DNA from 2 places in the Agromyces capsici genome. Region 2 is predicted to be linked to the other one. Evidence: predicted binding sites of a transcription regulator. Region 2 holds the regulator's gene; the other holds the start of a gene.
What was found. The regulator LexA, encoded in region 2, represses DNA repair genes until DNA is damaged. The targets are predictions, from matches to a motif close to TCGAACANNTGTTCGA.

Region 1 (5,958 bases), 550 kb from region 2:
GCCGGGTGAGTGGTTCGACTGCGAGGCCGGGCCCGAGAACACGTCGCGCTGGAACACCGGTCTCGAGCAGCTGCCGGCCGTCACCGCCCCGCAGCTGTATTACGGCGACAACCCGGGCGACCAGCCGCACGACGAGCTCGTGACGTTCGACGCGCAGGGCGGCCAGGGCCCCATGGGCGGTCCGACCTACGACTACGACCCCGAGGGGCCGTCGTCGAAGTTCCCGGAGTACTGGGACGGCAAGACGTTCTTCTACGAGTTCAGCCAGGACTACATCGCCGCGTTCACCACGTCGGAGCCCGGCGGTGAGGTCACCCACATCGAGCAGGTGCTGCCCAACGAGGCGCTGACCGACAACGTGCAGCCGATCACCGACAGCCCGATCGACATGGAGTTCGGTCCCGACGGTTCGCTCTACATCCTCGACTACGGCGACGGGTTCTTCCGTGAGAACCCCGACGCGGGCCTGTACCGCGTCGACTACGCGGCCGGCAACAAGAGCCCGGCCGCGGTGATCGCGGCGAGCGAGATCTCGTCGTCGGCCGCGCCGCTCGAGGTCGACTTCGACGGCACCGGCTCGACCGACCCCGAGGGCGGCGCGCTGACCCATGAGTGGGACCTCGACGGCGACGGCACGTTCGACGAGACCGGCGCGCAGGTCTCGACCACGTACACCGAGCTCGGCCAGTACACCGTCCGGCTGCGCGTCACCGACCCCGAGGGCCGCACCGGCATCACGTCGCGGCTCATCACGGTGGGCAACGTCGCACCGACCCTGTCGGCCGACGCACCGGCCGACGGCGGGTTCTTCGGCTGGGGCGACGCCATCCTGTACTCGTTCAGCACCTCCGACCCCGAGGACGGCACGGAGACGAACTGCGCGAACCTGAACTGGACCATCGGGCTCGGGCACGACACGCACGCCCACCCCGACATCATCGGCAGCGGATGCTCCGGCGCCTGGACCACCCCGGTCGACGCGCCCGAGCACGGCGTGACGGAGAAGCTCTACGCCGTGGTCGTCGCCACGTACACCGACGCGGGCAACGGCGACATCCCGCCGGCGCAGGGCGAGGTCTCGCTGATCCTCAACCCGTTCGTGCAGGAGGCGGAGCACGCCGACACGCTCGAGGGCGTCGAGGTCGTGCGCGACGACTCGGCCGGCGGCCTGTACACGGTGACCTCGTTCGACGCGGGCGACGTGCTGGCGTGGGATCCGGTGAACTTCACCGGGATCGACGGCATCGACGTGCGCGGCTCGGGCGACGGCACGATCTCGTTCCGCTGGGGTTCGGCCGACGCCGAGCCGTTCGCGACCGCGGCCGTGGACTCCGACGGGTTCGCCACGGTGCCGGCGAAGGTCGGCGCGTTCCCCGAGGGCACCGGCGAGCTGTTCGTCACGTCGACCGGCGGGGTCGTGCTCGACACGATCACCTTCACCGGTGCCGGCGTGTCGGATGTCACCCCTCCCACGGCGACCGCGACCCTCGACCCGGCCGAGCCGACGGGTGAGAACGGCTGGTACACGGGTCCCGTGTCGATCACGGTGAACGGCGCCGACAACGGCGAGCTCGGCGACGCGCAGGTGTCGACCGACGGCGGCGAGACCTGGACGAGCCTCCGCGGCCCGTACTGGGACTACGTGCACTACTTCGTGCCGTTCACGCTGTCGGAGGACGGCGAGCACGAGGTGCAGTACCGCACGCTCGACAGCGGCGGCAACGCCTCCGAGGTCGGCCCGCTCGAGGTCGGCATCGACACGGTCGCACCCGAGCTCGCGGTCACGGGTGTCGCCGACGGCGGCGAGGTCGGGTCGTCGAAGACGCTCGAGATCGAGGCGACGGATGCCACGGCCGGCGTCGCGACGACGACGGCGACGATCGACGGCGAGCCGATCGAGCTGACCGAGGCGGGCACGATCGACCTGTCGACCCTCTCGCTCGGCGAGCACACCTTGGTCGTCACGGCCGCGGATGCCGCGGGCCACACTGCCGAGACCACGGTCGTGTTCACGGTGACGACGTCGATCGACGACCTCGCGGCGATCTTCGATCGCACGGCCGACGAGGGCGCGTTCTCGAAGTCGGACGAGCGGAAGCTCTCGGCGTTCCTCTCGCAGGCGACCCGTCACCTCGCCGACGGGGAGGACCCCGAAGCCGTGAAGGCGCTCGAGCGGTTCGTCGCCGCGACGGACGACGAGGTGCTCGTCCGCAACGCCGAAGCGCTCATCGCGAGCCTCGACTAGTAGTTCCAACCGGGCGGACCCACCGCCCGATCACACGAAGGAGCAACACAGAGATGACCACCACCTCCAAGCGCGTTCGGCGCGGTCTCGCGACGACCGCGGCAGCGGCCCTGATCGCGGGCGGCCTGTTCGCCGCCGCCCCGGCGACCGCCGCGCCGAACAGCGACAACGCGAACTCCGCGGCCGACTGCGCCGGCCGCGGCGTGCCCGCGAGCAAGATCTCGATCCAGATGTTCAGCTACCTCACCTGGCAGACCGGTTTCAGTTTCGGCGGGCCGGCCGTGCCGGGTGTGGGCACGGAGCACATCCTCGCCGAACTGCAGGACATCGGCTACCAGAACATCGAGCCGTTCGGCACGCCCGGCAGCGCGTTCAGCACGTACGAGGACCGCACCGCGGCCGAGTTCGCCGCCCTGATGAAGCAGTACGGGCTGTCGTCGCCGAGCGCGCACAACTACGACGAGACCGACTTCGAGACGTCGCTCGCCGACGCCAAGACGCTCGGGCAGAAGTACATCGGTTCGGGCGGGTTCCCCACCCCGGGGCTGGACTCGTACGAGAACGTGCTGGCGACCGCGGCGAACATGAACCGCCTCGGCGAGCTCTCGGTGAAGAACGGCACGGGCAAGCTGTTCGGCCACAACCACCAGTCGGAGTTCACCACCACCTACGCCGACCCGGTGACGGGCGAGGTGAAGAGTGCGTGGGAGATCCTCGTCGAGAACACCGACCCGCGCTACGTGGTGTTCCAGCTCGACGTGTTCTGGGCGACGGATGCCGGCTTCGACGTCGCGTCGCTCCTCGAGCAGTACGGCGACCGCATCGAACTGCTGCACATCAAGGATGGCGCGCTCAACGGCGCCGCTCCCGGCACCCCGTCGAACGTCGGCGAGGGTGACATCGAGTGGGGCCCGATCCTCGAGGCCGCGCAGGGAAAGGTGAAGCTTTACGTCGTCGAGCGCGACTGGGCTCCGTCCGACCGCACCTTCGCCGAGGACAGCTTCGAGTTCCTCACCTGCTACGAGTTCTGATCCGCAATTCTCTCCCCAACCGGATGCCCCGGGCACGTGCCGTGCCCGGGGCATCCCTCGTCGTGTGGGTTGAGGAGGGCGCTCCGCGCCCGCTGCCTGTGAGGGTTGAGGAGGGCGCTCCGCGCCCGTCTCGAAACCCGGTGGTGCGCCCCGCGCTTGTGAGGGTTGAGGAGGGCGCTCCGCGCCCGTCTCGAAACCCGCCCGCGACACACCTTCCGCTCCGCGATCCCGGGAGAAAGGTATCCCGCGTCTACCTTTCTCCCGGTCCCACGAGTCGAACGCCGTCGCCCGCCGAGCCGTACCATCCCCTTGCCTCACATTCGAACATGTGTTCGAATGTTCATGTGCGATGGAACGGTCAAGAACTCGGCGTGGAGCAGCAGGATGCGCTGCCCGGGCTCGCCCGCCTGAACAACCTCGTGCGCTCGGTGCAGACGCCCGAGTTCGCCGGCGTGACCTTCCACGAGGTGCTCGCGAAGTCGGCGCTCAACAAGGTGCCGGGCCAGTCGTACGTGCCGTTCGGCTGGACGATCAACCCCTATCGGGGATGCACCCACGCGTGCGCATACTGCATAGATCCCGACACGGTGATCACGATGGCCGACGGCACGACTCGCGCTCTCGCTGACGTCGAAGTCGGCGACCACGTGCTCGGCACCGAGACGCGCGACGGATTCCGCCGGTACGTCGCCTCGAAGGTCGTAGCGAAGTGGGCCACGCGTAAGTCCGCCTATCGGATCACCGCGGCTGACGGTACGTCGATCGTCGCCAGCGGCGACCATCGTTTCCTCACGGAGCGCGGCTGGAAGCACGTCGTCGGAGCGATGTCCGGCCCTGGGCAGCGTCCCTACCTCACGACGGGTAACTCGCTCATCGGCTTCGGCTCCGGCCCCGCCGATGCACAGACCGACCTGACGTCCGCCGAGTATCGCCGCGGATATCTCACCGGCATGGTACGAGGCGACGGCATGATGCTTACCCGGGACTATCCGCGCACGGGTCGACCCGACCTCATCTACCGCGCCTATCGATTCAGGCTCGCCCTCGCCGATCGCGAAGCGCTCGAGCGGAGTCGCCAGTTCTTGAGTCACTTCGGCATCGAGACGACCGAGTTCGCGTTCAGCGCGTCGACTCAACGGCGCCGCGCCATGCAGGCGATTCGAACTAGCAAGCGAACGCATTATGAGGCGTTGACCGAGCTGATCGCCTGGCCGGAACGTGCTTCGGCCGAGTGGCGCGCTGGATTCCTTGCAGGAATATTCGACGCCGAAGGCTCCAATTCAGGTGGTGTCCTCCGAATCAGCAACAGTGATGCGCGCATGCTCGCAACCACGTTGGAGTCGTTCGACAGCTTCGGCTCGGACGCCGTGCTCGAGGCACCAAGTGCAAACGGGGTGTCATCGGTCCGGCTGCGTGGAGGACTCGCCGCACGGCAGAAGTTCTTCGCACTCACGGAACCGGCAATAGTGCGGAAGCGATCCCTCGTCGGAAGCATGGTGAAGACGATCGCGGATCTTCGGGTGGTGTCGGTCGAGGCGCTCGGAGGCGAGCCGGTCGAGATGCTCGACATCACGACGACGACCGGTGATTTCATCGCGAACGGCGTGATCAGCCACAACTGCTTCGCGCGGCCGACGCACAACTACCTCGACCTCGATGCGGGGGAAGACTTCGATCGGCAGATCATCGTGAAGGTGAACGTCGCCGACGTGCTGCGGCGCGAGCTGGCGCGGCCCGCGTGGCGGCACGAGCCGGTCGCGCTCGGCACGAACACCGACCCGTACCAGCGGGCCGAGGGGCGGTACTCGCTCATGCCGGGCATCATCGAAGCGCTCGCCGGCAGCGGCACGCCGTTCAGCGTGCTCACCAAGGGCACGCTGCTGCGGCGCGACCTGCCGTTGCTGCAGGCGGCGCGCGAGCACGTTCCGGTCGACCTCGCCATGTCGATCGCCGTGTACGACGACGAGCTGCAGCGCTCGATCGAGCCCGGCACGCCCCCCACCGCCGCGAGGCTCGCGACCGTCACCGCCGTGCGCGACGCCGGGTTCGACTGCTCCGTCTTCCTGATGCCGATCCTCCCGTACCTCACCGACACGCGCGCGCATCTCGACGACGCTCTCCGCAGCGCCAAGGCCGCCGGCGCGACCAGCGTCATCTACTCGGCGCTGCACCTGCGCGGCGCCGTGAAGCCGTGGTTCTTCCAGTGGCTCGCCCGTGAGCACCCCGAACTCGTTCCGCGGTACCGCGCGATGTACCCGGGCGCCAGCGCGTACGCGCCCGCCGAGTACCGCGAATGGCTCGCCGCGCGCATCAGGCCGCTGATCCGCGCGCACCGGCTCGAACGCGGTCGCGAAGACTCCGTCACCGGCGGAGTGCGGTCGTCGGCGCTCGGCCGCGGCACCCGCACGACCACCGTCGGCGAGCGAGCCGCCCGGGCGGCAGCCGCCGAAGTCGAGCACGTCGACCTCGGCGCCGCCGCACCCGCGATGCTGTTCTGACCGACGCCGGCGCGGGCACCGCCCAATGCGGGCGAGCGCCGTCGCCCGCATTGGGCCGGGCGTTCACAGCCTGCGATAATCCGCGCAGGGCCGTGCGCGTCGCGGCCGGATCGGAGCACACATGACGCTGGGCCTGCCCGAGCACCTGGCGCGCGAATCCCTCAGCCGTGCGCTGTCGCGCGCC
Region 2 (5,958 bases):
GAGCACGGGTCGCCCGCCCGCGAGTCGACGGTCGACGAGCTCGTCACCGCGAACGGCGCGGAGCTGGTCCATCACGGCCGCGAACGCCCCGACGCCGGGCACCACGAGGCCGTCGGCCTCCATCGCGACCCGGCGGTCGGCCGTGAGCTCGACCTCGGCGCCGGCTCGCTCGAGCGCCTTCGCGGCCGAGTGCACGTTGCCCGATCCGTAGTCGAGCACGGCAACACGGCGCACGGCCGTCACAGGGCGCCCTTCGTCGACGGGATGCCGGTGACGAGCGGGTCGTACGCCTTCGCCTGGCGGAACGCGCGCGCGAAGGCCTTGAACTCGGCTTCGGCGATGTGGTGCGGGTCGCGGCCGCCGAGCACGTTGACGTGCACGGTGAGCGCGGCGTGGAAGGTGATTGCCTCGAAGACGTGCCGCACCATCGAGCCGGTGAAGTGCCCGCCGATGAGGTGGAACTCGAATCCGGCCGGCTCGCCCGTGTGCACGAGGTAGGGGCGACCCGAGATGTCGACGACGGCCTGCGCGAGCGCCTCGTCGAGCGGGACGAGCGCGTCGCCGTACCGGGAGATGCCCCGCTTGTCGCCGAGCGCCTGGCGGATCGCCGTGCCGAGCACGATCCCGACGTCCTCCACGGTGTGGTGCACGTCGATCTCGATGTCGCCCTTCGCGCGCACGGTGAGGTCGGTGAGCGAGTGCTTCGCGAACGCGGTGAGGAGGTGGTCGTAGAACGGCACGCTCGTCTCGATGTCGCTCGTGCCGGTGCCGTCGAGGTCGATCGAGAGGTCGATGCTCGACTCGCTGGTCTCGCGCTGCACGCGCGCGGTGCGGGCGGGGCGATCGGTGGTCATGCGGTCATCCTATTCAGGGGTCGTGACGGTGATCAGGGCGCGACGGCGCGGACGGGCGCGAACGCCGCCATCGCCTCGAGGAAGGCCGTGGTCTCGGCCTCGGTGCCCGCGGTGACGCGCAGGCAGCCGGGCAGGCCGATCTCGCGGATGAGGATGCCGCGTTCGAGCAGCGCCTCGAAGACGGCGTGCGGGTCGTCGACGCCGCCGAAGAGAACGAAGTTCGCCCCGCTGCGGTACGGCCGGTACCCGAGCGCGTCGAGCTCGCGCAGGATGCGGTCGCGCTGCGACCGGATCTCGTCGACCATCGCGAGCATCTCGTCGGAGTGGGCGAGCGCGCCGAGCGCCGCGGCCTGCGTCAGCGCCGAAAGGTGGTACGGCAGACGCACGAGCCGCAGCGCGTCGACGACGGCCGGGTCGGCGGCGAGGTGGCCGACCCGCGCCCCGGCGAACGCGAACGCCTTGCTCATCGTGCGGGAGACGAGCAGCCGCGGACGGCCCTCGAGCAGCGTGAGCGCGCTCGGCGTGCCGGGGTCGGCGAACTCGAAGTACGCCTCGTCGACCACGACGACGCCCCGAGCGGCGTCGGCGACCGCCGCGATCGCCGCGAGCGACAGCGGAGTGCCGGTGGGGTTGTTCGGAGCGCAGAGCAGCACGATGTCGGGGTCGTGACGACGGACCGCCGCGACGGCGGTCTCGGGCGAGAGCTCGAAGTCGGCGTCGCGCTCAGCGGTGATCCACTCGGTCCCGGTGCCCGAGGCGAGCAGCCCGTACATCGAGTAGGTGGGCGCGAATCCGAGCGCGCGGCGCCCCGGCCCGCCGAAGGCCTGCAGGATGTGCTGGAGCACCTCGTTCGACCCGTTCGCCGCCCACAGTTGCGCCGGCTCGAGCCCGTGGCCGAGGTACCGCGCGAGCGCGGTGCGCAGCTCGGTGAACTCGCGGTCGGGGTAGCGGTTGAGCCCGATGATCGCGGCCGCGACGCGCGCGACGATGTCGTGCGCGACGTCTTCGGGGATCGGGTGCGTGTTCTCGTTGACGTTCAGCGCGACGGGGACGACCTTCTGCGGTGCACCGTACGGGGACTTGCCGCGGAGGTCGTCGCGGATGGGGAGGTCGTCGAGACTCGTCACCGATCAATGGTATCGGCGGCCGACGCGAGGTTTCGGCGGCGCCGACGGCGGTAGGCGCGGGTCGGCGCGGCGGCGCGCCGCTCGACGCTACTCGACGACCGGCAGCGCGAGGCGCTGGCCGGGCTGCACGACGGGGTCGCGGAGCCCGTTGAGCTGCATGATCTCGTGGATCACCTCGCGCGGGTCGGCCGTGGGGGCGATGGATTCGGCGATGCCCCAGAGCGTGTCGCCGGCTCCGACCACGACGGTGTCGAAGACCGCCGGACCCGTGCCGTCGTCGATGCCGGCGACCGCGCCGCCCGAGGCGAGCGAGCCGAGGAGCACGCCGATCGCGATCGGCAGTGCCGCGAGCGCCGTGAACACCACGCGACCCCGACGCGTGAGGCGGAGTCGCGTGCGCGTCGCGGCTGGGGCGAGGTCGGGCAACGCCGGACCCGCGACGGTCGTTCCGATCAGCACTGCACTCATTCCGCACCTCCCCGATAGCCCCGCATCCGACCCTCGGCCGGGAGGGCCGGATGCGAAGCTGTGTTCCGAATATATCTTCGAACAATCGAACCTGCAAGGACCCGAAGGATGGGATTCCGGGCCTGATTCCGCGACACACTCGAACGGATGTTTGTCGCGTGCGTGCGAGGCGGATACAGTTTCGAATGTCGGGGACAGTCCAGCACCGACCACCGACATCACGAGATCCGGGCCGACGGCGGCCGAGACGAGAGGCGACACCGTGAGCATCGACATCGACCAGGCACGCGGCGCGGGCGGCCGGTCGCGTCGACGCAAGACGCTCAGCGCGAAGCAGCTCTCGATCCTCGAGGTGATCCGCCGTTCGGTCGCCGATCGCGGCTACCCGCCGAGCATGCGCGAGATCGGCGACGCAGTGGGGCTGTCCTCGCTCTCGAGCGTGACGCACCAGCTCAACCAGCTCGAGCTCGCCGGCTACCTCCGCCGCGACCCCAACCGGCCGCGCGCCCTCGAGGTGCTCATCGACGTGCCGGGCACCGAACCCCGTCCGTCCGACGTCGCGGCCGCGCCGGTGGGCGACGCCGCGATGGTGCCGCTCGTGGGCCGCATCGCGGCCGGCGTGCCGATCACCGCCGAGCAGCAGGTCGAGGAGGTGTTCCCGCTCCCCCGCCAGCTCGTCGGCAAGGGCGAGCTGTTCATCCTCAAGGTCGTCGGCGACTCGATGGTCGACGCGGCCATCTGCGACGGCGACTGGGTCGTGGTGCGCTCGCAGCCGACGGCCGAGAACGGCGAGATCGTCGCCGCCATGCTCGATGGCGAGGCCACGGTCAAGGTGCTCCGCCAGCGCGACGGCCACACCTGGCTGCTCCCCCGCAACTCCGCGTTCGAGCCGATCCTCGGCGACCAGGCCGAGGTGCTCGGCAAGGTCGTCGCGGTCCTGCGCGCGGTCTGACGCGACGACGAGGGCGGATGCCGCGGCACGCGCCGCGACATCCGCCCTCGTTCGTTCCTCGGCCCAGGCTCAGCCCGCGGTCGCCCCGACCGCGACGCCCGCGCGCACGGCCTGCGTCGCCTCGACGATGTTCGCGAGCGACGCGACCGTCTCGTCGTAGCCGCGCGTCTTGAGCCCGCAGTCCGGGTTCACCCAGAGACGGCCGGCCGGGATCGCGCCGACGGCGCGCTCGAGCAGCGACTGCACCTCCTCGACGCTCGGCACGCGCGGCGAGTGGATGTCGTAGACGCCCGGGCCCACGCCGTGGTCGAAGCCGCTGGCCGACAGGTCGTCCACGACCTCCATGCGGCTGCGCGCCGCCTCGATCGAGGTGACGTCGGCGTCGAGCTCGCGGATCGCGTCGATCACGACGCCGAACTCCGAGTAGCAGAGGTGCGTGTGCACCTGCGTGGCCGGCTCGGCGCCGCCCGTGGCGAGCCGGAACGAGCCGACCGACCAATCGAGGTAGGCGGGCTGGTCGGCGCGCTTGAGGGGCAGCAGCTCGCGCAGTGCCGGCTCGTCGACCTGGATCACGCGGATGCCCGCGGTCTCGAGGTCGGTGATCTCGTCGCGCAGCGCGAGCGCGACCTGGCGCGCGGTGTCGCCGAGCGGCTGGTCGTCGCGGACGAACGACCACGCGAGGATCGTCACGGGACCGGTGAGCATGCCCTTCACCGGCTTCTCCGACAACGACTGCGCGTACTCCGACCACTCGACGGTCATCGGCGCCGGGCGCGAGACGTCGCCCCACAGGATCGACGGGCGCGTGCAGCGCGAGCCGTACGACTGCACCCAGCCGTTCTGCGTGACGGCGAAGCCGTCGAGCAGCTCGGCGAAGTACTGCACCATGTCGTTGCGCTCGGGCTCGCCGTGCACGAGCACGTCGAGGCCGAGCTCCTCCTGCAGCTGGATGACGCGGGCGATCTCCTCGCGCATGAGCTCGCGGTAGGCGGCATCCGTGAGCTCGCCCTTGACGAGGCGCGCACGGGCGCGGCGGATGTCGGCGGTCTGCGGGAACGAGCCGATCGTCGTGGTCGGCAGCGCGGGCAGGTCGAGGTCCTCCTGCGCGGCGACGCGCGCGTCGTACGCGGCACGCGAGAACGCGGCGGCGTCGAGCGCGTCGAGGCGGTCGCGCACAGCGGGCACGCGCACGCCGGGGGCTGCGGCGCGGTCGGCGAGCGAGGCGGACGCCGCGTCGAGCTCGGCCGCGATCGCCTCGCGACCCTCGGCGAGTCCGCGGGCGAGCACGGCGACCTGCGCGACCTTCTGGTCGGCGAAGGCGAGCCAGCCCACGAGTCGGGCGTCGAGCGCCGACTCGTCCTCGACGTCGTGCGGCACGTGCAGCAGCGAGGTCGACGTCGACACCGCGACGTCGCCCGAGAGCGAGCGGAGCGCCTCGGCGTGCACGAAGGCCCGCTCGAGGTCGCCGCGCCAGATGTTGTGGCCGTCGACGACGCCCGCGACGAGCGTCTTCGCGGCGAGCGCCTCCTCCGTCACCGGGTCGAGCTGCTCGGGCGCGGTGCCGCGCACCAGGTCGAGGCCGAGCGCCTCGACCGGGGTGGCGGCAAGCACGGGCAGCGCGTCGTCGAGCGAGCCGTACGGTGCGGCGACGAAGATGGCCGGACGCGCCTCCGCCGCACCGAGCGCGTCGTACGCGGCGGCGACCGCCTCGAGCACGCGGTCGCGCGGCTCGTCGATGCTCTCGCTCACGAGCGCCGGCTCGTCGAGCTGCACCCACTCGGCACCGGCGTCGCGGAGCGCCGCGAGCAGCTCGGCGTACACGGGCACCAGGTCGGCGAGACGCTCGATCGGGCGGAAGCCCTCGGGCGCGCCCTCCGCCGCCTTGGCCAGCAGCAGGAACGTGACCGGTCCGACGAGCACGGGGCGCGTGACGAACCCGGCTTCGCGGGCCTCGCGGACCTGCGCGACGAGCGCGTCGGCGTGCGCGGCGAGCGCGGTGTCAGGGCCGATCTCGGGCACGAGGTAGTGGTAGTTCGAGTCGAACCACTTCGTCATCTCGAGCGGCGCGTCGGCGCCCTCGCCGCGGGCCACCGTGAAGTAGCCGGCGAGGTCGAGGCGGCCGTCCGCGTCGAGCAGCCGCTCGAAGCGCGCGGGGATCGCGCCGACCGCGACCGAGGCGTCGAGCACCTGGTCGTAGTACGAGAAGCTCTCGGGGATCGCCGAGTCGGTGCGGCCGAGGCCGAGCGAGGCGAGGCGTTCGCGCGTGGCGGCGCGGAGGCCCGCGGCGGTGCGCTCGAGCTCGCCGGCGTCGATGCGGCCGGCCCAGAACGCCTCGACGGCGTGCTTGAGCTCGCGGCGGCGCCCGATGCGCGGGTAGCCGAGGATGGTTCCGGCGGGGAAGGCGGGTGCGGTCATCGTGTTCTCGTGTTCCTCTCGGTGCCCGCGTGGGCGGGGATGGTGCGGAGGTCGAGCCGGTCCAGGACGGCGAGCACGGCCTCGTGGCGGTTGAAGGTGTACAGGTGGAGTCCGGGGGCGCCGCCGGCGAGCACCTCGTCGG

Region 1: AC3RKB_RS11180 (intein-containing Rv2578c family radical SAM protein) is a predicted target of LexA. The motif match lies at 3,597-3,612, and genes of this name have one in related genera.

What each region holds. Positions count from the first base shown of each region.
Region 1 covers NZ_JBYRET010000001.1:2,382,773-2,388,730, forward strand. The annotation lists gene AC3RKB_RS11170 (PQQ-dependent sugar dehydrogenase) at 1-2,245, shown strand, start outside; gene AC3RKB_RS11175 (sugar phosphate isomerase/epimerase family protein) at 2,299-3,276, shown strand; gene AC3RKB_RS11180 (intein-containing Rv2578c family radical SAM protein) at 3,621-5,774, shown strand; gene AC3RKB_RS11185 (sensor histidine kinase) at 5,896-5,958, shown strand, end outside.
Region 2 covers NZ_JBYRET010000001.1:2,936,040-2,941,997, reverse strand. The annotation lists gene hisH (imidazole glycerol phosphate synthase subunit HisH) at 1-243, opposite strand, end outside; gene hisB (imidazoleglycerol-phosphate dehydratase HisB) at 240-854, opposite strand; gene AC3RKB_RS13695 (histidinol-phosphate transaminase) at 887-1,981, opposite strand; gene AC3RKB_RS13690 (LysM peptidoglycan-binding domain-containing protein) at 2,069-2,449, opposite strand; gene lexA (transcriptional repressor LexA) at 2,724-3,401, shown strand; gene metE (5-methyltetrahydropteroyltriglutamate--homocysteine S-methyltransferase) at 3,471-5,816, opposite strand; gene AC3RKB_RS13675 (methylenetetrahydrofolate reductase) at 5,813-5,958, opposite strand, start outside.